DNA from 3 places in the Streptomyces sp. NPDC005533 genome. Region 2 is predicted to be linked to each of the others. Evidence: riboswitches for the same ligand, from Rfam matches in the RefSeq annotation. Region 2 holds a riboswitch; each other region holds the start of a gene.
What was found. Region 2 has a riboswitch for cyclic di-AMP ahead of ACFYP3_RS16715 (transglycosylase family protein). Riboswitches for the same ligand answer to the same signal wherever they lie in the genome.
Positions count from the first base shown of each region.

Region 1: another riboswitch for cyclic di-AMP. It lies ahead of ACFYP3_RS23500 (M23 family metallopeptidase); the one in region 2 lies ahead of ACFYP3_RS16715 (transglycosylase family protein).
Region 3: another riboswitch for cyclic di-AMP. It lies ahead of ACFYP3_RS19240 (peptidoglycan DD-metalloendopeptidase family protein); the one in region 2 lies ahead of ACFYP3_RS16715 (transglycosylase family protein).

Region 1 covers NZ_JBIAJH010000024.1:3,035-9,629, forward strand. The annotation lists gene ACFYP3_RS23485 (GNAT family N-acetyltransferase) at 1-2,475, opposite strand, end outside; gene ACFYP3_RS23490 (HPr family phosphocarrier protein) at 2,660-2,941, shown strand; gene ACFYP3_RS23495 (GntR family transcriptional regulator) at 3,213-3,890, opposite strand; gene ACFYP3_RS23500 (M23 family metallopeptidase) at 4,070-4,870, opposite strand; cyclic di-AMP (ydaO/yuaA leader) riboswitch at 4,883-5,042, opposite strand; gene ACFYP3_RS23505 (M16 family metallopeptidase) at 5,260-6,595, opposite strand, start outside.
Region 2 covers NZ_JBIAJH010000014.1:78,548-86,724, forward strand. The annotation lists gene eno (phosphopyruvate hydratase) at 1-1,002, opposite strand, end outside; gene ACFYP3_RS16715 (transglycosylase family protein) at 1,277-1,978, opposite strand; cyclic di-AMP (ydaO/yuaA leader) riboswitch at 1,982-2,154, opposite strand; gene ACFYP3_RS16720 (transglycosylase family protein) at 2,434-3,468, opposite strand; gene ACFYP3_RS16725 (cytochrome P450) at 3,539-4,849, opposite strand; gene ACFYP3_RS16730 (globin domain-containing protein) at 4,971-6,197, shown strand; gene ACFYP3_RS16735 (nucleoside triphosphate pyrophosphohydrolase) at 6,240-7,232, opposite strand; gene ACFYP3_RS16740 (SurA N-terminal domain-containing protein) at 7,261-7,884, opposite strand; gene ACFYP3_RS16745 (YfhO family protein) at 8,062-8,177, shown strand, end outside.
Region 3 covers NZ_JBIAJH010000017.1:114,433-121,027, forward strand. The annotation lists gene ACFYP3_RS19230 (aspartate aminotransferase family protein) at 1-843, shown strand, start outside; gene ACFYP3_RS19235 (tyrosine-protein phosphatase) at 862-1,653, opposite strand; cyclic di-AMP (ydaO/yuaA leader) riboswitch at 1,936-2,153, shown strand; gene ACFYP3_RS19240 (peptidoglycan DD-metalloendopeptidase family protein) at 2,158-3,111, shown strand; gene ACFYP3_RS19245 (SGNH/GDSL hydrolase family protein) at 3,275-4,060, shown strand; gene ACFYP3_RS19250 (MBL fold metallo-hydrolase) at 4,237-5,442, shown strand; gene ACFYP3_RS19255 (ATP-binding protein) at 5,655-6,595, shown strand, end outside.

The DNA.
Region 1 (6,595 bases), on a different contig from region 2:
GCCGGCGAGCCCGAAGGAGAGGACGGCGCCCGCGGCCGGGTCGATGACCGAGCGGACGACGGTGTCGACCCCGCGCGGGACCATGGCCTGGACCACCGGCTGGAGCTCGGCCGGCTTGCCGAGCAGGTCGGTGAGCTCCTCGTACGCGCGCCGCAGCCCGGCCTCGTTCGCGAGGTCGAGCCGTACGCCGCCCAGGTCGGCCCGGTGGCGCAGGTGCGGGGCGGTGGTCTTGAGGGCCACCGGGTAGCCCAGGATCCCGGCGGCCCGGACCGCCGCGTCGGCGCTGGGCGCGGGCAGGGCGGAGCGGACGGTGATCCCGTACCGGGCGAGCAGCTCGCGGGCGTCCCATTCCGCCAGGGTCAGCACGGCCCCGTCGGCGACGTCGGCCAGCAGCCCGGCCAGCTGGGCGGCCGTCCCGGCCTCGTCCACGTCCTCGAACTCGGGGACGTGGCCGCCCTCGGCGAGGCCGCGGCGCCACTGGCCGTACCGAACGGCTTCGGCGAGGGCCCGTACGGCCCGCTCGGCGGCGGGATAACTGGGGATCCGGTCCTCGGACACCGGGCCGGCCGCGAGCAGTCCCGCCGGCTCGTAGGGCGCGCGGTCCGGGGCGGCGTCCCGGTTCCCGGAAGGGGCGGGGTGGGGCAGGCCCCGCGTCGCGGACAGGGCCTCGACGAGCGCGCCGAGCTCCACGTGCACCACCGCCACGGGCTTGCCCGGAACCTCGGCCACGGCCTCCCGCAGCGCGGCGGCCAGGTCGTCGGCCAGGGCGTGCTCGCTCACCCAGGGGATGGCCGTGACCACGACCGCGTCACAGTCGGCGGAGGCGAGGGCGGCGGCCAGGGCGGCCCGGAAGTCGGCCGGCCCGGCCGCCGTCGTCAGGTCCAGCGGCGGCAGCGGCCGCAGCCCCTGGGCCAGGCAGGCGTCGTAGGTGAGGACCCCGAGGGACTCGGAGTTTCCGAGGATGGCGACCCGCGGCCCGGCGGGCAGCGGCTGCGCGGCCAGCAGGAGGCCGACGTCCACCAGTTCCGTGACGGTGTCGACCCGGATGACGCCGGCCTGCCGCAGCAGGGCGGAGACGGTCGCCTCCGGCAGCCTGGTGTCGGGGACGACGTGGCCGGCCGGGGTGTGGCGGCCGCCCTTGGCGACGACCACCGGCTTGACCGCGGCCGTCCGGCGGGCGAGGCGGGTGAACTTCCGCGGGTTGCCCAGGGTTTCGAGGTACAGCAGGGCGACGTCGGTGGCCTCGTCGTCGTACCAGTACTGGAGGATGTCGTTGCCGGAGACGTCGGCCCGGTTCCCCGCGGAGACGAAGGAGGACAGGCCCTCTCCGCGCCGCAGCAGCGCGGAGAGCAGGGCGATGCCGATCGCCCCGGACTGCGTGAACAGGCCGATCCGGCCCCGCATCGGCATGGGCGCGGGCGTCAGCGAGGCGTTGAGCTCCACCTCCGGGGCGGTGTTGATCACCCCGTAGGCGTTCGGTCCGATCAGCCGCATCCCGTACGAGCGCACCTGCCGCACCAGTTCGCGCTGGCGGGCGAGTCCGTCCGGGCCGCTCTCCCCGTATCCGGCGGACAGGACGACGAGCCCCTGCACCCCGTGCTCGCCGCAGGCGGCCACGACGTCGGGAACCCGCTCGGCGGGTACGGCGATCACGGCGAGGTCGACGGGGGCGCCGATGGCCCCGATGCCGCGGTAGGCCCGTACGCCGTCGAGCAGGTCGCGGGTGACGGCCTCGTTGACGGCGTAGAGGTGGCCGTGGAAGCCGCTGTCGCGCAGGTTGCGCAGTGCGGCCGCGCCCACGCCGGCGCCGGAGCGGCTGACCCCGATGACGGCGACCGAGCCGGGGGCCAGCAGCCGCTGCACCGAGCGGGCCTCGGCCCGCTGTTCGCGGGCGCGCTGCACGGCGAGGGACTCGGCGGTGGGTTCGAGGTCGAGGGTGAGGTGGACGGAGCCGTCCTCGAAGCTGCGCTTCTGCTGGTAGCCGACGTCCGTGAACACTTTGATCATCTTGGTGTTGGCGGGCAGCACCTCGGCGGCGAACCGGCGGATGCCGCGCTCCCTGGCCACCGCTCCGATGTGTTCGAGGAGTGCGGAGGCGACCCCGCGGCCCTGGTGGGCGTCCTGGACGAGGAAGGCGACCTCGGCCTCGTCGGCGGGTGCCGAGGCGGGCCGGCCGTCGGGGCCGATGCGGTCGTAGCGGACGGTGCCGATGAACTCCTCGCCGATGGTCGCGGCGAGGCCGACCCGGTCCACGTAGTCGTGGTGCGTGAAGCGGCGCACGTCGCGGTCGGAGAGCCGGGGGTAGGGCGCGAAGAAGCGGTAGTACTTCGACTCGTCGGAGACCTGCTCGTAGAAGCTGACGAGCCGGCCCGCGTCCTCGGTGGTGATGGGCCTGATCCGGGCGGTGCCGCCGTCACGCAGGACGACATCGGCTTCCCAGTGGGCCGGGTACGAGGGGTCCGACTCGATGGTCATGGGGTCACCTTAAGGCCGGGAGGGGCCGTGCAGCCCCCGCGCGGCGCATGAGGCAACCCGGGACGAATGAGTGCAAGCTGGGGAAGGTCGACCGGCGGCAGATCCGGGCCGAAGGTCGGCACGAGCATTCCGGGCGTCGTGAGAGACTGGTCTAGACAACCGTAAGAACCTGAAGGGCATCCCCATGGCAGAGCGCCGCGTCAACGTCGGGTGGGCCGAGGGCCTGCACGCTCGTCCCGCCTCGATCTTCGTCCGTGCGACGACCGCCTCCGGCGTCCCGGTGACCATCGCGAAGGCCGGCGGCGACCCCGTCAACGCCGCCTCCATGCTGGCGGTACTGGGCCTGGGCGCCCAGGGCGGCGAGGAGATCGTCCTCGCCTCCGACGCCGAGGGTGCTGACGCCGCGCTGGACCGCCTCGCGAAGCTGGTCGCCGAGGGCCTCGAGGAACTCCCCGAGACCGTCTGACCCTTCGGGTTCGCTCCCGCACGCATCCCCGCGCACGACGAAGCCGCGGTCCCCGATCCTCCGGGGGCCGCGGCTTCGTCGTGGGCACGGGAAATCGGAGCCCCGGGCGGGAGAACAGCCCTGCCCGGATCCCGGCGCACCGGAATTCGGCCCCACCGGAATTCAGCTCCCCCAGAATTCACTGCACAGCGGCAGGGCGAATTCACGCCACAAATCCGCCCCACCCCTGCGCGGCGAATTCGTGTGACGCCACCTTTGTATACGGCTCCTGTTAATGCCGGCCGCTCGACATGTTTACGGCAGGTTGCGAAGTGCTCACCGCCGGACGGAGCCGCAGCCGGTGCGCCCCCGCCGCGCGGTCGGCGTGGACCGCGGTCAGCGCCCGAGCCCGCTCCGCGTCCCCGCGGGCCACCGCGTCCACGATCGCCCCGTGCTCCGCCCAGGACTCCACCGGCCGCACCGGCGCCTCCACCACGTACATCCACGCCACCTTGTGCCGCATCTGCGTGAGCAACGCGATCAGCCCGGGGCTGCCGGAGGCCTGGGCGAGCGTCTCGTGAAACCAGCCGCCCAGGGACCGCAGATCCTCCCCCTGCCCCCGCCTGGCCCGCTCCTGCCCCAGTCTGACCAGCCCGCGCAACACCTTGAGGTGCGCCTCGGTGCGCCGCCGGGCGGCCCGGGCGGCCGCCAGGGGCTCCAGGAGCATCCGCACCTCCAGGAGGTCCGCGGCCTCCTGCTCGGTCGGCTCGGCCACGCAGGCCCCCGCGTGGCGCCGGGTGGTCACGAAGCCCTCGGACTCCAGGGTCCGCAGCGCCTCGCGGACCGGGACGCGCGAGACGCCGTACCGGCGGGCCAGCACCTCCTCGGTCAGCCGGCCGCCCGGCTCGAACGCCCCGGAGACGATGTCGGCGCGGATTGCCGTGCATACCGCGTGCGCAGGAATACGCAAGACCGAACCTCCGCCTATTTCCGACTGCCAGCCTCAATGCACGCACGTGCGCGTGCTGCGACTCTATTGCAACACGATAATTTCCGAGAGCGGCCGAAAATGCGAAACATTTGCACAGGGACGCAACACGAAGGCCCCGGCTCGGGGAGCCGGGGCCTTCGGAAAAGGTGCGGACGGGGTCAGAGGCTGACGCCGTGCGAACGCAGGTACGCGATCGGGTCGATGTCCGAGCCGTACTGCGAGCCCGTGCGGGCCTCGAAGTGCAGGTGCGGGCCGCTGGAGTTGCCGGTGGAGCCCGACAGGCCGATCTGCTGGCCGGGGGTGACCTGCTCGCCGACGGAGACGTTCAGCGAGGTCATGTGCCCGTACTGGGTGTAGGTGCCGTCGTTGTGCTTGATGACGACGTTGTTGCCGTACGCCCCGCCCCAGCCGGCCTCGACGACGGTGCCGAAGCCCACCGCGTGGACCGAGGTGCCGGAGGCCGCGTGGAAGTCGATGCCGGTGTGGCTGCCGGAGGACCACATGCCGCCGCCCGCGTGGTACTGCGTGCTGACGTACGAGCCGTCGACCGGGGCGACGAAGGTGTTGAGGCGCTTGCGCTCCTCCTCGCGGGCCGCACGCTCGGCGGCGTCGCGCTCGGCCTTCGCCTTGGCCTCGGCGAGGCGCTTGGCCTCGGCGGCCTTCTGCTTGGCCTCCGCCTCCGCCTGCGCCTTGGCGGCGGCGTGCTCGGCGGCGCGCTGCTGGGAGTCGGCCTGGTCGGCGATGTCCCCCGCGAGGTCCTCGGCGACGACCACGGCACCCAGCCCGTTCTCCGGGGCGGAGCTGCTGTGGTTGTCCGCGGCGAAGGCCGGGGCGGCGAGGGAGCCGACGACACCCGTGGTGGCGATCGCGGCGATACCGGCGTAACCGGCGGTCTTCTTGCTCAGACGGCTGGAGCCACGGTGCTTACCGGTACCAGCGGGACGACTGCCAAACGCCATGAAGGGTTTGATCCTTTCCTTCCTTCTCGCCTACCGGGTTAGCTGACGGGTTCGGAGCAGGAAGGTCTCCTACGGGCCTCCTCTTGCGAGGGGGTCCGATTCACCCCAGGGACGCATGTGGGTCCCCGGCTCCCCAGGCTCGCGCCTGACGGGGACTCGGCGATCGCTGTCCGGTGCCGCGGGTGCGGCGGGCACAACTGACGAACAGCACGGCCGACGCTAGGCGGATCATCAGTCAATCGCCAAACAGACGCGCCTTTTTGTTGCGTACGCCACACCCCATACGAGCAACCTAGCCGCCAAACGGACAAAAGGGGCTCCGGCGGATAAGCCCGCCAGAGCCCCTGCGTGATCCGTCGGTCGACCGTCAGCCGGCCGTCACCGACAGGTCAGTTGGTGACGACCGAGACGTCCCCGATCCCGAGGGCGCGCACCGCCTCCTCGATCACTGCCGCGTCGCCCACCAGGACCGTGACCAGGCGGTCCGCCGGGAAGGCCTTCACGACCGCCGAAGTCGCCTCCACGGTGCCCGTTTCGGCCAGCCGGGCGTACAACTGCGCCTGGTAGTCGTCCGGCAGCTCCTGCTCGACCTGGTCGGCGAGGGTGCCCGCGACCGAGGCCGCCGTCTCGAACTTCAGCGGGGCCACGCCCACCAAGTTCTGTACCGCCACATCGCGTTCGGCATCGGTCAGACCGCCCTCCGCGAGGGTGCGCAGCACCTTCCAGAGGTCCTCCAGCGCCGGACCGGTGTTCGGGGTGTCCACCGAGCCGCTGATGGCCAGCATCGAGGCGCCCTTGCCGTCCGCGGTGGAGCGCAGCACCTGGCCGAAGGCGCGCACGCCGTACGTGTACCCCTTCTCCTCGCGCAGCACCTTGTCCAGGCGGGAGGTGAGGGTGCCGCCCAGGCAGTACGTGCCCAGCACCTGGGCCGCCCAGACCTGGTCGTGGCGGTCCGGCCCGATCCGGCCGATCAGCAGCTGCGTCTGGACCGCGCCGGGCCGGTCCACGATGACCACGCGGCCGGTGTCGTCGGCGGTCACCGGCGGCACCGGCAGGGCCGCGGCGGTGTTGCCCGTCCACGCGCCCAGGGTGTCCGCGAGCACGGCGTCCAGGTCGATGCCGGTCAGGTCGCCGACGACCACCGCGGTGGCGGTGGCGGGGCGTACGTGGGCCTCGTAGAAGGCGCGTACGGCGGCGGAGTCGATCCGGGCGACGGTCTCCTCGGTGCCCTGGCGCGGCCGGGACATCCGCAGGGAGGCCGGGAACAGCTCGTGGGAGAGCTGCTTGGCGGCCCGGCGCTGGGGGTTGGCCAGCTCGTGCGGGATCTCGTCGAGCCGGTTGCGGACCAGGCGGTCCACCTCGGCGTCGGCGAAGGCGGGGGCGCGCAGCGCCTCGGCGAGCAGGCCCAGCGCCTTGGCCAGCCGGGAGGCCGGGACCTCCAGGGAGACCCGGATGCCCGGGTGGTCGGCGTGGGCGTCGAGGGTGGCGCCGCAGCGCTCCAGCTCGGCCGCGAACTCCTCCGCGGAGTGCTTGTCGGTGCCCTCGGAGAGCGCCCGCGCCATGATGGTCGCCACGCCGTCCAGGCCCTCGGGCTCGGCGTCCAGCGGGGCGGCGAGATTGACCTCGACCGCGATCACCTGCTGGCCCGGCCGGTGGCAGCGCAGCAGGGTCAGCCCGTTGGACAGCTGCCCGCGGTCGGGGGCCGGGAAGGCCCACGGCTGCGGC
Region 2 (8,177 bases):
CAGGGCGTTCGCGGAGCCCTCCTCGATACCGCGGGCCAGGCGCTCCGGGTTGGTGACGAAGAGGTCGTCGCCGACGATCTGGACCTTGGTGCCCAGGCGGTCGGTGATGGTCTTCCAGCCGGCCCAGTCGTCCTCGAACAGCGGGTCCTCGATGGAGACCAGCGGGTACGCCTCGACGAGCTCGGCGTAGTAGTCGGTCATCTCGGCGGCCGAGCGGGACTGGCCCTCGAACTCGTACTTGCCGTCCTTGTAGAACTCGGACGCGGCGACGTCGAGCGCGAGCGCGATGTCCTTGCCCGGGGTGTAGCCGGCCTGCTTGATGGCCTCGACGATGAGGTCGAGCGCGGCGCGGTTGGACTCCAGGTTCGGCGCGAAGCCGCCCTCGTCGCCCAGACCGGTGGAGAGGCCCTTGGTGTGCAGGACCTTCTTGAGGGTGTGGTAGACCTCGGCACCCCAACGCAGCGCCTCGGAGAAGGACTCCGCGCCGATCGGGGCGATCATGAACTCCTGGATGTCGACGTTGGAGTCGGCGTGCGACCCACCGTTGAGGATGTTCATCATCGGAACGGGCAGCAGGTGCGCGTTCGGACCGCCGAGGTAGCGGAAGAGCGGGAGGTCCGAGGCCTCGGACGCGGCGTGCGCGACGGCGAGGGAGACGCCGAGGATGGCGTTGGCGCCGAGGGAGCCCTTGTTGTCGGTGGCATCCAGGTCGAACATGGCCTGGTCGATCAGGCGCTGCTCGGTGGCGTCGTAGCCGACGAGCTCCGGGCCGATCTGCTCGATGACGGCGAGGACGGCCTTCTCGACACCCTTGCCGAAGTAACGGTTGGGGTCACCGTCACGGAGCTCGATGGCCTCGAATGCACCGGTGGAGGCGCCGGACGGGACGGCAGCACGGCCGGTGCTGCCATCGTCGAGGCCCACCTCGACCTCGACCGTGGGGTTGCCTCGGGAGTCCAGGATTTCCCGGGCTACGACGACGTCGATGGACGGCACGAGCATCTCCTTCTGGGATGTGACGCTGGGTGTGCGGTGGCGTGTCAGGCCGTGGGACGGCCTTGCCGCTTAGAGCCTAACCGGCCCGGGGCAGTCGACCGGCCGACCGCCCGACCCCTGGGACGAAAAAGGGGCCGAATACCCCTCTTCCGGGACATAGGTCTCGGCATCCTCGCCCGTCACCCGGCACGCACACCGCCGCCCGGCGCGTGGGGGGAGACGCGCCGGGCGGCGGGAACGCTGTGCGTTGCGTACGCTCCTGCGGCTATTGCCGCAGTGTTCAGCTGAGCTTCAGCTTCTGACCCGGGAAGATCAGGTCGGCGTCCGAGACGATGTCCTTGTTCAGCTCGAAGACCTTCTCCCAGCCGCCCTTGACGCCGTTGGCCTCGGCGATGGTGCCCAGGGTGTCGCCGGCCTTGACCTCGTACGAGCCGTTGCCGGTCTTCGGGGCCTCGGGGGCCGCGGGGCGCTCGGAGCGGGTGGTCGGGGCCTCGGAGCGCTTGGTCTCCTTCTTCGGCGCGGCCTTCGGGGCGACCTTCGTCTCGGTCTTCTTCGCGTCGGCCTTCGGCTTGTTCTGCGTCGAGCCCTCCGTACCGCCACCGGTGGAGGAGGAGTTCGACAGGCCCTTGCCGCAGCTCGGCCAGGCGCCCTTGCCCTGGGCCTTGAGGACCTTCTCGGCGACGGCTATCTGCTGGGCCTTCGAGGCCTGGTTGGCCTGCGCGGCGTACGACTTGCCGCCGAAGGCGGCCCACGTGGAGGACGAGAACTGCAGTCCTCCGTAGTAGCCGTTGCCCGTGTCGATGGACCAGTTGCCACCGGACTCGCACTGCGCGACCTTGTCCCACTCGGACGCGGTGGCGGCGCCGGCGGTGCCCGCGGCCATCAGGGGGGCGGCGACGGCCACACCGGCGACACCGGCGAGCGTGACGATGCGGACGGCCTTGGAGCCGCGACGGTGCTTGCCCTTGCCGGAAAGCAGCATGGATTTTCTCCTCACCGACGCCTACGAGGTGAGCTGTCGGGTTCGGGCGAGTGAGTTGCCCGGCCGTGCGACCTAGCGCACGTCTTGACCCCTAGCCGGTGGCGTGACCGTCTCTCAACGGCCGCTCCCGGCGCCTACCTTGGTTCCCCCGCTCCTGCCTTCGGCGCTTGACGCGACGACTGTTCCCCCCGTCCGCCGGCAGGATTCGGCGATGCGGTCGAAGGAGCCCGCGGTGGCGGGCGACTCAGAAGGTAGACAGGTCTCTCCCCGATGTTCAACGAGGAACATCGGGGAGAGGGGGTCCCTACTTGCGCTGTTCCCGGGGGCGTTTGCGCAGGTGAGGGCGGGGTTTGCGGAAGCCCCGGGGCGGGACACGCCAGTTGACCGGAAGAGACACATGTCTCACTTACAGATAACCGACAATCAGTTCTTTCCGGGCGCCTGAAGTGTCCTTATTACACGGTTAGATCCAGGTTCTGGCCGGGCTTGATCAGGTTGGCGTCCTCGCCGATGACCTGCTCGTTGGCCTCGTAGAGGCCGTTCCAGCCGCCCTTGACTCCCTTGGCAACCGCGATGGTCGCCAGGCTGTCGCCCTCCTGGACCGTGTACGTGGGGGTCGACGCGGCGTCAGACGGGACGGGCGCCTCGGTCGCGGGCGCCCCGCGGTGCTTGCCGCTGCCCTCGGTCGGAGTGGCGCCCGGAGTGGCGCCCGGGGTCGCCGGGGCGGTCGGGGCCGCCGGGTCCGTCGGGGTCGCACCCGGGGTGGTGGGCGGGGTGGTGGGCGCCGAGGGATCCACCGGGAGGGTCGGAGCCGTCGGGTCGACGGGCGGCAGCGGCGTGGTGCCCGGGGTGCCGGGGAGCGTCGGCGCGGACGGGTCGACGGGCGGCGTCGTGGGGGCGTCCGGCGCCGGCATGACGGGCAGTCCGACGGACGGCGCGTCGGGGATCAGGAAGGGGCTGCCGGTCGGACTGGGGGCCGCGTGGGTCGGGGCGCCGAAGTCCTTGGCCGGCTCGCCGCCGGTGGTGGACGGCACGGCGTCGTCCGGGCGGGAGGGCGAGGGGGCGATCGGGCCGGAGCTGCCGGGCAGACCGGGATCCACCTTGGCGGCGGGGCCCTGCTGCTCCAGGCCGGCCGAGGTGGCGCACAGCGGCCACGCCTGCGGACCCTGCGAGGCCAGCACCCGCTCGGCCACGGCGATCTGCTGGGACCGGCTCGCGAGGTCGGCCCGCTCGGCGAAGTCGAGTCCGCCGGCGTTCTGCCACTCCTCCTGGGTGAACTGCAGCCCGCCGTACGCGCCGGTGCCGGAGTTGGCACTCCAGGAGCCGCCGCTCTCGCACTCGGCGACCTTGTCCCAGGTCGCGGTGTCGGCAGCGGTGGCATTGGTGGCGGCTAGCAGCGGCAGAGCCAGCGCGGAGCCAGTGACTCCGGCTGTGACTACCAGCGCGGGGACCTGGCGGGGGCGTCTGTGGCGGCCGTTCCCGGAACGCATGAGGGTGCACCTTTCGCATAACAGCGGGGTAACGGCAGAACCTAGCGGCCTTCGAACGATTGTCACAAGTTCAAGCCGGATCTGACTTTTCATCAGAAGCGGCGCAAGTGTTTTGAGCCGTGAACCGGACGGGAAGAGTACGGAGCCCCCGCATGATCAACCCCCCGCGCCAGCGCAGGTCTTGGGGCGGAACAGCCAGTTCCAGATCCGGCAGGCGCGTCAGCAGCGTCGCGAGCGCCGTCTGTCCTTCGAGGCGCGCGAGCGGGGCCCCCAGGCAGTAGTGGATGCCGTGCCCGTACCCGAGGTGCTGGTTGTCGGTCCGGGAGAGGTCGAGGGTATCGGGTTCCGCGAACCGCTCGGGGTCGCGGTCGGCGGCCGCGAGGACGACCAGGACCGGGTCCCCGGCCTCGATCCGCCGCCCGCCGAGGGTCAGCGGCTCGGTGGCGAACCGCCACGTCGCCAGCTCCACGGGGCCGTCGTAGCGCAGGAGTTCCTCGACCCCGGTGGTCAGCAGGCCGCTCTCGCCGGCGGCGAGGGAGCGCTGGAGGCGCTCGCGCTGGCCGGGGTTCATGAAGAGGGAGTGGACCCCGTTCCCGATGAGGTTCACGGTCGTCTCGAAGCCGGCGAAGAGCAGGATGAAGGCCATGGCGGTGGCCTCGGCCTCGCTGAGGTGGTCGCCGTGGTCGCTCGCCCGGATCAGGTCGGAGATGAGGTCATTGCCCAGATCATCCCTTTTGCGATGGATGAGTTCGCCGAGATAGGTGCGCATCTGCTTCACCGAGCGGGCGACGCCACCGCGCGGGCCGCCCCCGTGCCGGATCATCATCCCGGCCCAGTCGCGGAAGTCGTCCTGGTCCTCGCGCGGTACGCCGAGCATCTCGCAGATGGCGTAGATGGGGAGCGGGAAGGCGAACTCGTGGATGAGGTCCGCCTCCCCCTTCGCCGCGAAGGCGTCGATCAGGTGGTCGGTGAGGGCCTGCACGCGCGGAGTGAACTCGGCGACCCGGCGCGGGGTGAACGCCTTCGACACCAGACGCCGCAGCCGGGTGTGGTCCGGCGGGTCGATGTTGAGCAGGTGCGTCATCAGCTCCGCCTTGCGCTCCCCCGGGATCCCGGTCTTGCCCTTGGCGTGCGCGGGCTCCGCGTGGTGCGCCGGATTCTTGCTCAGCCGCTGGTCGGCGAGGGCCTGGCGGGCGTCGGCGTACCGGGTGACCAGCCAGGCGTCGACTCCGCTGGGGAGCTTGGTGCGGTGCACCGGTGAGTGCTCGCGCAGCCAGGCGTAGGCCGGGTAGGGGTCGGTCGCGAACTCCCAGTCGAAGAGGGTCGGGCCCTCGGGGGAAGAAGGGGTGTCGGCGGGGTCTGCGGGGGTCTGCTCATGCACGGCACGACCGTATCCCGGCGCCGGACCTCCATCCCATATGGCCCGTTCGTCGCGGCTGTCCGTAGATCGGCCATCGCTTGACCTCACCTTCCCCGGCCTTCCTACTTTCGGTTTTGTGGATGTGAGGATCTTGAAAAGCAGTTTCGCGGTGGTGGAGAGACGGGCCGAGCACGCGGTCAAGTTCTTCTACTCCCACCTCTTCTGGCACAACCCCGGCATCCGTGAGCTCTTCCCGGCCTCCTCCGAGGACATGGAACGGCAGCGGGACCGCGTCTTCGCCGCGCTCACCCACGTGATCGCCCACCTCGACGACGAGAGCCTCCTCCCCTATCTCCGCGACCTCGGGCGCGACCACCGCAAGTTCCTGGCCCGCCCCGAGCACTACGTGGCCGTGGGCTCCAGCCTCCTCGCCGCACTCGCCGCGACCTCCGGAGAGGCCTGGACCCCGCAGGTCGAGAAGGCCTGGGCCGAGGCCTACCAGGTGATCGCCGACACGATGACGGCCGGCGCCGACGAGAGCGAGGACCCGCCCTGGTGGGACGCCGAGGTCGTGCGCCACCTGCGGTACGGGCAGGACATCGGGGTGCTGACCCTGCGGCCGCACGCCCCCTTCCCCTATGTCCCGGGCCAGTACACGAGCGTGTGCAGCGAGCGGGTCCCGGCGACGTGGCGCACCTACTCCCTGGGCAACGCCCCCCGCCCCGACGGCACCGTCGACCTCCACGTCAGCCGGATCGACCAGGGGCGGGTCAGCACCGCACTGGTCGGCGAGACGCTGCCGGGCGAGGTCCTGCGGCTCGGGGCCGCCGGCGGGCAGCTGACCTTCCGCCGCGCCGGCCGTCCCGTCAGCCTCATCGCCGCCGGCACCGGCTGGGCGCCGATCCGGGCGATGCTGGAGGACCTCGCGGAACACCCTCCCGATCAGGACGTACGGCTCTTCGTCGTGGCGCGGGACGGCGCGCACCTCTACGACCGCCCGCTCATCGACACGTACGCCGCCTCCTGCCGCTGGCTCGGCGTCACCTACATCACGCCCGCCCCCGGCCAGCACCGCAACCAGGCCACGGACCGGCTCGCGACGGCGCTCGGCCACCGCGGGCTGTGGCCGGACCAGGACGTCTACCTCAGCGGCCCGCCGCAGTTCGTCGAGGAGACCGTCCACCTCCTGTGGGGACTGGGCGCCAGCCCCGGCCGCCTCTTCCACGACGCCGTGCCCGTCGCGGGCAAGGGCCACGGTCCCGGGGGCCGCCCGCTCGGCTTCGGCGAGTGGTTCCTGAACCGCCCCTCGCCGCACTGGCACGACCCCGCGGCCCGCGCGCCCCGGGAGTACGGGGAGTACGGGGAGTAGGTACGGGGACGACCGAACGCCGGCCGGGCGTACGGGCCGGGGCTACGCGCCCAGGCCCTCGGCGGCGCGGATCGCGTCCCGGTAGACGCGGGCCGCCGCACGGAGCGCGGTCTCGGGGTCGGTCCCCTCCGCCTCGGCGCGCGCCGCCAGTGCCAGCAGTTCGTACCCGATGCCCTCGCCGCGGGGCAGTTCCACGGGCACGCCGCCCGTGCGGACACGGCCCGCGAGCTTGGCCGCGAGCGCCAGACCGGGCTGGCCCACCGGGACCCCGTCGGTGACCGACTCCCGCTGCTTCTCGATCGCCTTGGTGCGCTGCCAGTGCGCGTTCACGTCCTCCGGGGTCTCGGCCTCGGCGTCACCGAAGACGTGCGGGTGCCGGCGGATCAGCTTCTCCACGAGCGCCCCGGCCACGTCGTCGATGGAGAACGCCTCGTCGGGATCCTCGTGCTCCTCGGCGATCCGCGCGTGGAAGACCACCTGGAGCAGGACGTCCCCGAGCTCCTCGCGCAGCTCCTCCCGGTCCCCGTCCTCGATGGCCTCGACGAGCTCGTACGCCTCCTCGATCGCGTACTTGGCCAGGACCTCGTGGGTCTGCCGCGAGGTCCACGGGCATTCGCGCCGGACCCGGTCCATCACCTGGACCAGGTCGAGCAGGCGCGCGCCCGGCAGGTCGTACGAGCCGGGGAGCAGCTCCAGGTCGGGCATCGAGACGCGGCCGGAGCCGGCCAGGCGGGCCAGCCCGTCGGTGAGGCGCTGGTCGCCCTCCCCGCTCGGGAGCAGCACGACGGTGCGGCCGCCCGCGCAGGCCTCGACCAGCTCGAGCGCGTCCAGGGTCCCGAAGGAGACGTCGACGCCCGCCTCCCGCAGGTACGGCAGCTGCGGGTGGCCGGGGTCGGCGCACAGCACCCGGTCCGCGGCGTGCAGGGTCTGCCACGCCGGCCAGGACAGCACGCCCGGGGCGACCCGGTGGCTGGTGGTCAGCAGGACGATGCGGCCGGTGGGCTCGGCGGCGGTGGGCTCGGAGTGCTCGGTCACCCTCCGAACCTACCTCCGGCCGGACGCGTCAGGCTCCGGCGGGTACCTGCTCGGGCTGGGTCCGCTGGGTGATCCAGGGGGTCTCCCCGGCGCCGAGCTTGATCTGCTTGACGTCCCAGGCGCCGTAGCGCGGGTTGACCGCGATGTGCAGGTCCGTCGCGGCGGCCCGGGCGGGCTCCTCCAGCTTCCCCTGGCCGTACTTCGCGGTCAGCTTGGTCAGCAGGACCCGGTCCCGCAGGAAGCGGTCCACCTGGCCGGGGGCCATGGCGCCCTTCTGCAGGAGCAGCGCCTCGAACTGCTCGGCCCCCTTGTTCTCCTCCACGTACGCCTGGCGTTCGTCCTCGATCTCCTTGACGGAGACGGACACGCCGGCGGTCTCGGCCATCTTGTCGATGACGTGGCTCTGGAGCATCGAGTCGAGCTTCTGGCGCTCCAGGTTGGGGGTGCTCGCGATGAGTTCGGCGGCGGCCTGCCCGGTCCGGTTCTGCGCCACACGGACGTCGTTGACCTGGGCCTGGAGGGCGGAGGTGGTGATGCGTTCGCCGCCGACGACGGCCGCGGTGCCGGGCCGGGCCTCGCCCGAGCAGGCGGACAGCAGGGGCGCCGCCAGGAGCAGGGCGGCGGAGACGGAGAGCGCTGTGCGACGGTGCAAAGGAGCCTCCAGGGCCGGGAGATTGTGCGTCGGTGCACAAGGGCCGTGCGGTGATCGATGGTATGCAGTCGGGGTGGTCCGGGCCACCGGTTCGACCAACGATTCCCGAGGTGTCGGGGTGCGCGTTCATCTCGCGGCCATCCTTCGGTCCTCCGGTGGTGCCAGGGTCGGCCCACCATGTCGACACCGCACCGCTCACAGCACCGCTCGCCGCGCCGCCTGAGCCTGTCCGGCTCGGCGCTCGCCGCCCTGCTCACGGCGGTGGCCGTGTGTGCCGGGGACACCGCCGCCCG
Region 3 (6,595 bases), on a different contig from region 2:
GCCCTGGGGGACCTGGGCGCCCTGGAGCGGGAGCTCCGCAAGGGCGACGTCGCCGCCTTCGTGGTCGAGCCGATCCAGGGCAAGGGGGTCCTGGAGGCCCCGCCCGGGTTCCTGCTCGCCGCGCAGGAACTGCTGCACCGGCACAAGGCGCTGCTGATCGCGGACGAGGTGCAGACCGGCCTCGGACGTACCGGTGACTTCTACGCCCACCAGCACGAGCCGGGCGTGGAACCGGACCTCGTGTGCGTGGCCAAGGCGCTGTCGGGCGGTTACGTGCCGGTCGGCGCCACCCTGGGCAAGGACTGGATCTTCAAGAAGGTCTACTCGTCCATGGACCGGGTGCTCGTGCACTCCGCGAGCTTCGGGTCCAACGCGCAGGCGATGGCGGCCGGCCTGGCCGTGCTGTCGGTCATGGAGGACGAGGAGCTCGTCGCGCACGCCCGGGCGACGGGGGACCTGCTGCGCGGGCGGCTCGCGGCCATGGTGGACGAGTACGAGCTGCTGCACGAGGTGCGGGGGCGCGGGCTGATGATCGGCATCGAGTTCGGCCGGCCGTCCTCGCTGGGGCTGCGCAGCCGCTGGACGATGCTTCAGGCGGCCCGCAAGGGGCTCTTCGCCCAGATGGTCGTGGTGCCCCTGCTCCAGAAGCACCGCATCCTCACCCAGGTCTCCGGGGACCACCTGGAGGTCATCAAGCTCATTCCGCCGCTGGTCGTGGACGAGCGGGACGTCGACCGCTTCGTCGGCGCCTTCCGCGCGGTCATGGACGAGGCGCACGGCGGGTCCGGGCTGATGTGGGACTTCGGCAGGACGCTGGTGAAGCAGGCCGTCGCCCAGCGCTGACGGCCCGCTCCGGGCGGTCTACGCCAGCAGCCGGTCACGCAGCCGGCCGAGGGTCTCGGGCTTCAGCCCGAGGCCCTCCGCCAGGTACGGGTCCACCCCGCCCCAGGTCGCGTCGATGGTCTCGAATGCGGCGACGAGGTACTCGGCGCGGGCGTCGAAGAGCGGTGCGAGCAGCTCCATCACCTCGGGGGAGCGGGCCTCGTCGGTCGCGCTGCTGCGGTGCACGCGGTAGCGGCGGTGCGGGGCGTTCGACTCCAGGTAGTCCGCCACGATCGCCTCGCGCTCGACGCCGAGCGCGAGCAGGGTGACGGCGATCGACAGACCGGCCCGGTCCTTGCCGGCCGCGCAGTGCAGCAGGGCCGGGACGCTGTCCTCGGCGAGCGCGTGCACGACCCGGCTGTGTTCGGCCGTGCGCTGCTCGATGATCCTGCGGTACGAGTTCGTCATCCGGGCCGCGGCCTTGCCGTCGCCCAGGATCGTGCGCAGCTGGTCGAGGTCGCCCTCGCGGACCAGCCGCCAGAACTCCCGGCCGTCGGCCGGATCCGAGAGCGGGATGTTCACGTTCCGGACCCCGGGCAGTTCCACGTCCAGCCCCTCCAGCGCGTGGTCGGCGCCGTTGCGGAAGTCGAAGATGGTGTGGAGGCCGAGCGAGGCGAGGAACTCTGCATCGGTTTCAGTGGCATGTGCGAGATGTCCGCTTCGGAAGAGTCGTCCCGTCCTGACCCTTCGGCCATCAGAAGTCGGCAATCCGCCCACATCGCGGAAATTGCGCACTCCGGTCAGCTCCGGCTCCTGTATCTGCTGGGTCACGGGAACTCCTCCGCTTCAAGGTGAGACTTCTGTCCGAATTGAGCTGTTTGGCGCCAACTTGCCATATCCGGAGGCGAGATCGGGCACGTCCCCGTGAGCCAGATCATACGGTGACCGTGAGTGCCTGATCACGAATGCCGAATGGCCCCGTCGGAGCGGTTGTTGACGGCGGGTAATGGACGCAGGGTGACCAGAATTCCGCCGATTCCTCATCCCTGTGATTCCGTCAGGGAATTCATGGCTTGTTCCCCGCCGTCGCAAGGGTTTACCTTCGCGATCGATCCGGGTGGATCGCCGAATCCTGCCGCCGCCCGGAAACCGCACCCGACTATTCGCGCGGCAGGAGCGGGGGAACCAGGTAAGCCGCTGTCCCGGAGATCTTTTCGGAGATCTTTTCGCCGGGACGGCTCGGGGTGAAGACGTACAGGTCCAGTACAGGTACGTCCGGACATCTCCAGTCCGAACCCGACAGCTCACCTCGCAGGCGCCGGAGAGGAATTCGCCATGCCTGCAAAGGGTAAGCACCGCCGTCCCAAGTCCCTTTCGATATCGCGCGGTTTCGCCGTCGCAGGCACCGGTGGCGCGGCCCTCGCGCTGCCGCTGATGGGCGCCGCGGGCGCCCAGGCGGCCGGCGCCCCGGCCGCGGCGACCGCGGTGGCCCCCGCCGTGGCCCCGCAGGTCCCCGTCGCGCTGCAGGCCGCGCCCGTCGCCGCCGTGCAGGCCGCCCCGAGCGTCTACACGGTCGTGCCGGGCGACTACCTCTCCAAGATCGCCGCCGAGCGCCACCTCTCCGGCGGCTGGGAGCGCCTGTACGCCGACAACCGCGAGGCGGTCGGCAGCAACCCGTCGCTGATCCACCCCGGCCTCAAGCTGCACCTCGGCGGTCCGGGCGCGGCGGACCCGGCGGACGCCGCCCCGGAGGCGGAGGCCGAGCCCGCTCCGGAGTCCGCCCCCGAGGCGGCGCCGAAGCCGGCGCCGAAGCCGGCCGCGAAGGCCGCCCCCGCGGAGCAGGACTCCGAGGCCGGGGCGCCCGCCGCGCAGAAGTCGGCCTCCGGCTTCGTCGCCCCGCTCGCCTCCACCGGCGTCTCCACCCAGTACAAGGTCGCGGGCAGCATGTGGTCCTCCGGCTACCACACCGGCGTGGACTTCATCGCGAGCTCCGGCACCACCGTCCGGGCCGTCGGCGCGGGCACCGTCGTCTCCGCCGGCTGGAGCGGCTCGTACGGCAACGAGGTCGTCATCCGCCACGCGGACGGCAAGTACTCCCAGTACGCCCACCTGTCCCAGCTGTCCGTCTCCTCCGGCCAGAGCGTCACCGCCGGGCAGACCCTCGGCCTCTCCGGCTCCACGGGCAACTCCACCGGCCCGCACCTCCACTTCGAGATCCGTACGGGCCCCTCGTACGGCTCCGACATCGACCCGCTGGCCTACCTCCGCTCGAAGGGTGTGAGCATCTGACGGCACCCGCCGTCGGCGCAGGGACACACGTGAGGCCGGGGCCCGAGGGGGGTCCCGGCCTCACGTGTACTTATTCCTTATCCCCCACGTGGTACAGATCACGGTCCGTCAACCCCTCATTACGTTGGCGTAGGTTGGTTACGGGAGTGAAGGATGGTGTCCCGTGGCAGCGACGACGACGAAACTCAAGACCATCGGCTCGTACGCGGCGATCGGGGACAGCTTCACGGAGGGCGTGGGGGACCCGGGATCCGGGGATTCGTATCTCGGCTGGGCGGACCGGCTCGCCGTACTCCTGGCCGATCAGCGCGACGAGCACGACTTCCGCTATGCGAATCTGGCGGTGCGCGGAAAGCTCCTCGACCAGATCGTGGCCGACCAGCTTCCGAGGGCCAAGGCCCTCGCGCCCGACCTGGTCAGCTTCTGCGCGGGCGGCAACGACATCATCAGGCCCGGCAGCGACCCGGACGACGTGGCGGAACGGTTCGAGGCGGCCGTGGCCGACCTCGCCGGCGCGGTCGGCCAGGTCATGATCACGACCGGCTTCGACACCCGGGGCGTGCCGGTCCTCAAGCACCTCCGCGGCAAGGTGGCGACGTACAGCGCGCACGTGCGCGCCATCGCCGACCGCTACGACTGCCCGGTGCTCGACCTGTGGTCGCTGAGGTCCGTACAGGACCGGCGGGCGTGGGACACGGACCGGCTGCACCTCTCGCCCGAGGGACACACGCGGGTCGCGCTGCGCGCGGCGCAGGTGCTCGGGCTGGACGTGCCGACCGACCCCGACCAGCCGTGGCCGCCGCAGCGGCCGCGCGGCTCGGTGGACGTGACCCGCGACAACATCCAGTGGGCGCGCGACCACCTCGTGCCGTGGATCGGCCGGCGGCTGCGCGGGGAGTCCTCGGGGGACCACGTCGAGGCGAAGCGGCCCGACCTGCTGCCGCTGTAGCCGTACGTACGCGGACGGGGGACCGGGACGGGGACGAACGGGGGGACGGGGAACAGGGGGACTGGGGGACTGGGGGCAGGGGGACGGGTCGGTCGGCGGAATCCTTCGGGGCCGGTGTGCGTTGGGATGGTCGTAGAGAGACGACCACCCCTTACTCCATCCTCCCTGGAGGCGCTTTGACCGGCTCCCGTCCCCTGCGTCCCCGGCTGCGTGCCCTGCGGCCCGAAGCCTTCGGCGCGGACCCGTCCGGTGCCCGGCTGGAGCGCATCCGCCGCTCGCCGAACTTCGCCGACGGCGTCTTCCAGAACCCGGTCGGTGCCCGGAACAGACCCTCCGGCTCGATGGCGGAGTTCGCCAAGATCTACTTCCACCGGGAACAGCGGGTCCGGCGCGGTCCCGCCGCGCCCATCCCCGTCTACCCGACCACCCTCGCGGAGCTGGCGAAGCCGCCGGCGAGCGGTCTGCGGCTGACCTGGATGGGCCACTCCAGCGTGCTCGCGGAGATCGACGGCCGCCGGGTGCTGTTCGACCCGGTGTGGGGCGAGCGGTGCTCCCCCTTCCCCTTCGCCGGCCCCAAGCGGCTGCACCCGGTGCCCGTCCCGCTGGCCTCGCTGGGCGACGTCGACGTCGTGGTCATCTCGCACGACCACTACGACCACCTCGACCTGCCCACCATCAAGGCCCTGGCCGGTACGGACACGGTCTTCGCCGTCCCGCTCGGCGTCGGCGCGCACCTGGAGCGCTGGGGCGTGGCCCCCGACAGGCTGCGCGAGCTGGACTGGAACGAGACCACCAAGATCGCCGGCCTCTCCCTCACGGCCACCCCCGCCCGGCACTTCTGCGGCCGCGGCCTGCGCAACCAGCAGCACACCCTGTGGGCCTCCTGGGTCGTCGCGGGCGACGAGCACCGGATCTACCACAGCGGGGACACCGGCTACTTCCCCGGCTTCGAGGAGATCGGCGCCGAGCACGGGCCCTTCGACGCCACGATGATCCAGATCGGCGCGTACTCGGAGTACTGGCCGGACATCCACATGACCCCCGAGGAGGGCATGCGCGCCCACCTCGACCTCCAGGGCGGCGTCCCGCACGGCACGATGCTGCCGATCCACTGGGGCACCTTCAACCTGGCCCTGCACCCGTGGGACGAGCCGGGCGAGGGCACACTGGCCGCGGCCGAGGGGGCCGGAGCGGCCGTCGCGCTGCCGATCCCGGGGCAGCCGTTCGAGCCGGGCGCCGACGAAGCTCCGGCCCAGCCCTGGTGGCGACCGTTCGTCGCGGGTGGCGCGGTCACCGCCCCGGCCGCGACCCCCGGCCCGGTCACCGCGCAGGAGCTGCCGCGGGCCGTGACCCGCGAGGAACCCGAGGCCGTCGGGTCCTGACGTCGCCGCCGCCCGTCCCCGGGGGCGGGGCAGGCGGCGCATTCGGGCGGTTGTACGAGCGCTCCACCGGGAGCGGGAAGCACCCCCTCGAAGTTCCCCAACTGGCGTTCCGGGGCGGGACGGCGGGGTCTAGCGTGGGTATCCGGTGATCAACACCGGGCCCCGGAACGCTGGGGGCCGGGCCCCACGTACCGAACGTACCTAGGACGCCGATGTCCGGACTCCGCGCCGCCCGCCACGCCCCGTCGAGACACGCCGTCACCGGTCCCGGCCGGCAGATACGGCCCCAGTTGGTGCGCGCCGCCGTCCTGCCCACGCTCGCCGCCGCGCTCAGCGGCGCCGCCGCGGTGATCTTCACCCTCCAGCTCGGCGGGGGCGCGGGCGACCGTGACGCCCGACTCTGGCCGGTGCTCACGGGCTGCGCCCTGCTCGTGGTCGGGGCCCTCGCCGCGGCCCTCCTCGGGGCCCAGCGCGGGGCCAAGGCCGTACGGGACCGGTGCGAGGCGCTGCGGCGCTCCAGCGTGCGCGGCCGCCAGGAGCTGCGTACCGCCGCCGACCTGCTGGAACGGGGCGAGACCCCGCCCCGCCCGGTGCGGGGCGGGCCGACCGGGCCGCTCGTCGGGGGCGATCCGGCCGGCGTGGACGAGTTCTGGCTGCTCTCCCAGGAGCTGCGCGGTGCGCGGGAGCAGGCGCACGCGACCCTCGTACGGCTGGCCGGACCGGCCACGCCGTCCGACAGCGAGCGCAAGGTCGAGGTCTTCGTCAACCTCGCGCGTCGACTGCAATCCCTCGTCCACCGGGAGATCGCGCTCCTCGACGAGCTGGAGGACACGGTCGAGGACCCGGACCTGCTCAAGGAGCTCTTCCACGTCGACCACCTCGCCACCCGGATCCGCCGGCACGCCGAGAACCTCGCCGTGCTGGGCGGGTCCGCCTCCCGCCGCCAGTGGACCCGGCCGATCGACCTGAGCGAGGTGCTCCGCTCCTCGGTCGCGGAGGTCGAGCAGTACACCCGCGTCAAGGTCGTGCCCCCGGCCGGCGGCAGCGTCCGCGGGCACGCCGTCGCGGACGTGGTGCACCTGCTGGCCGAACTGGTCGAGAACGCCACGGTGTTCTCCCCGCCCGACACCGATGTGGTGCTGCGCGCCGAGCG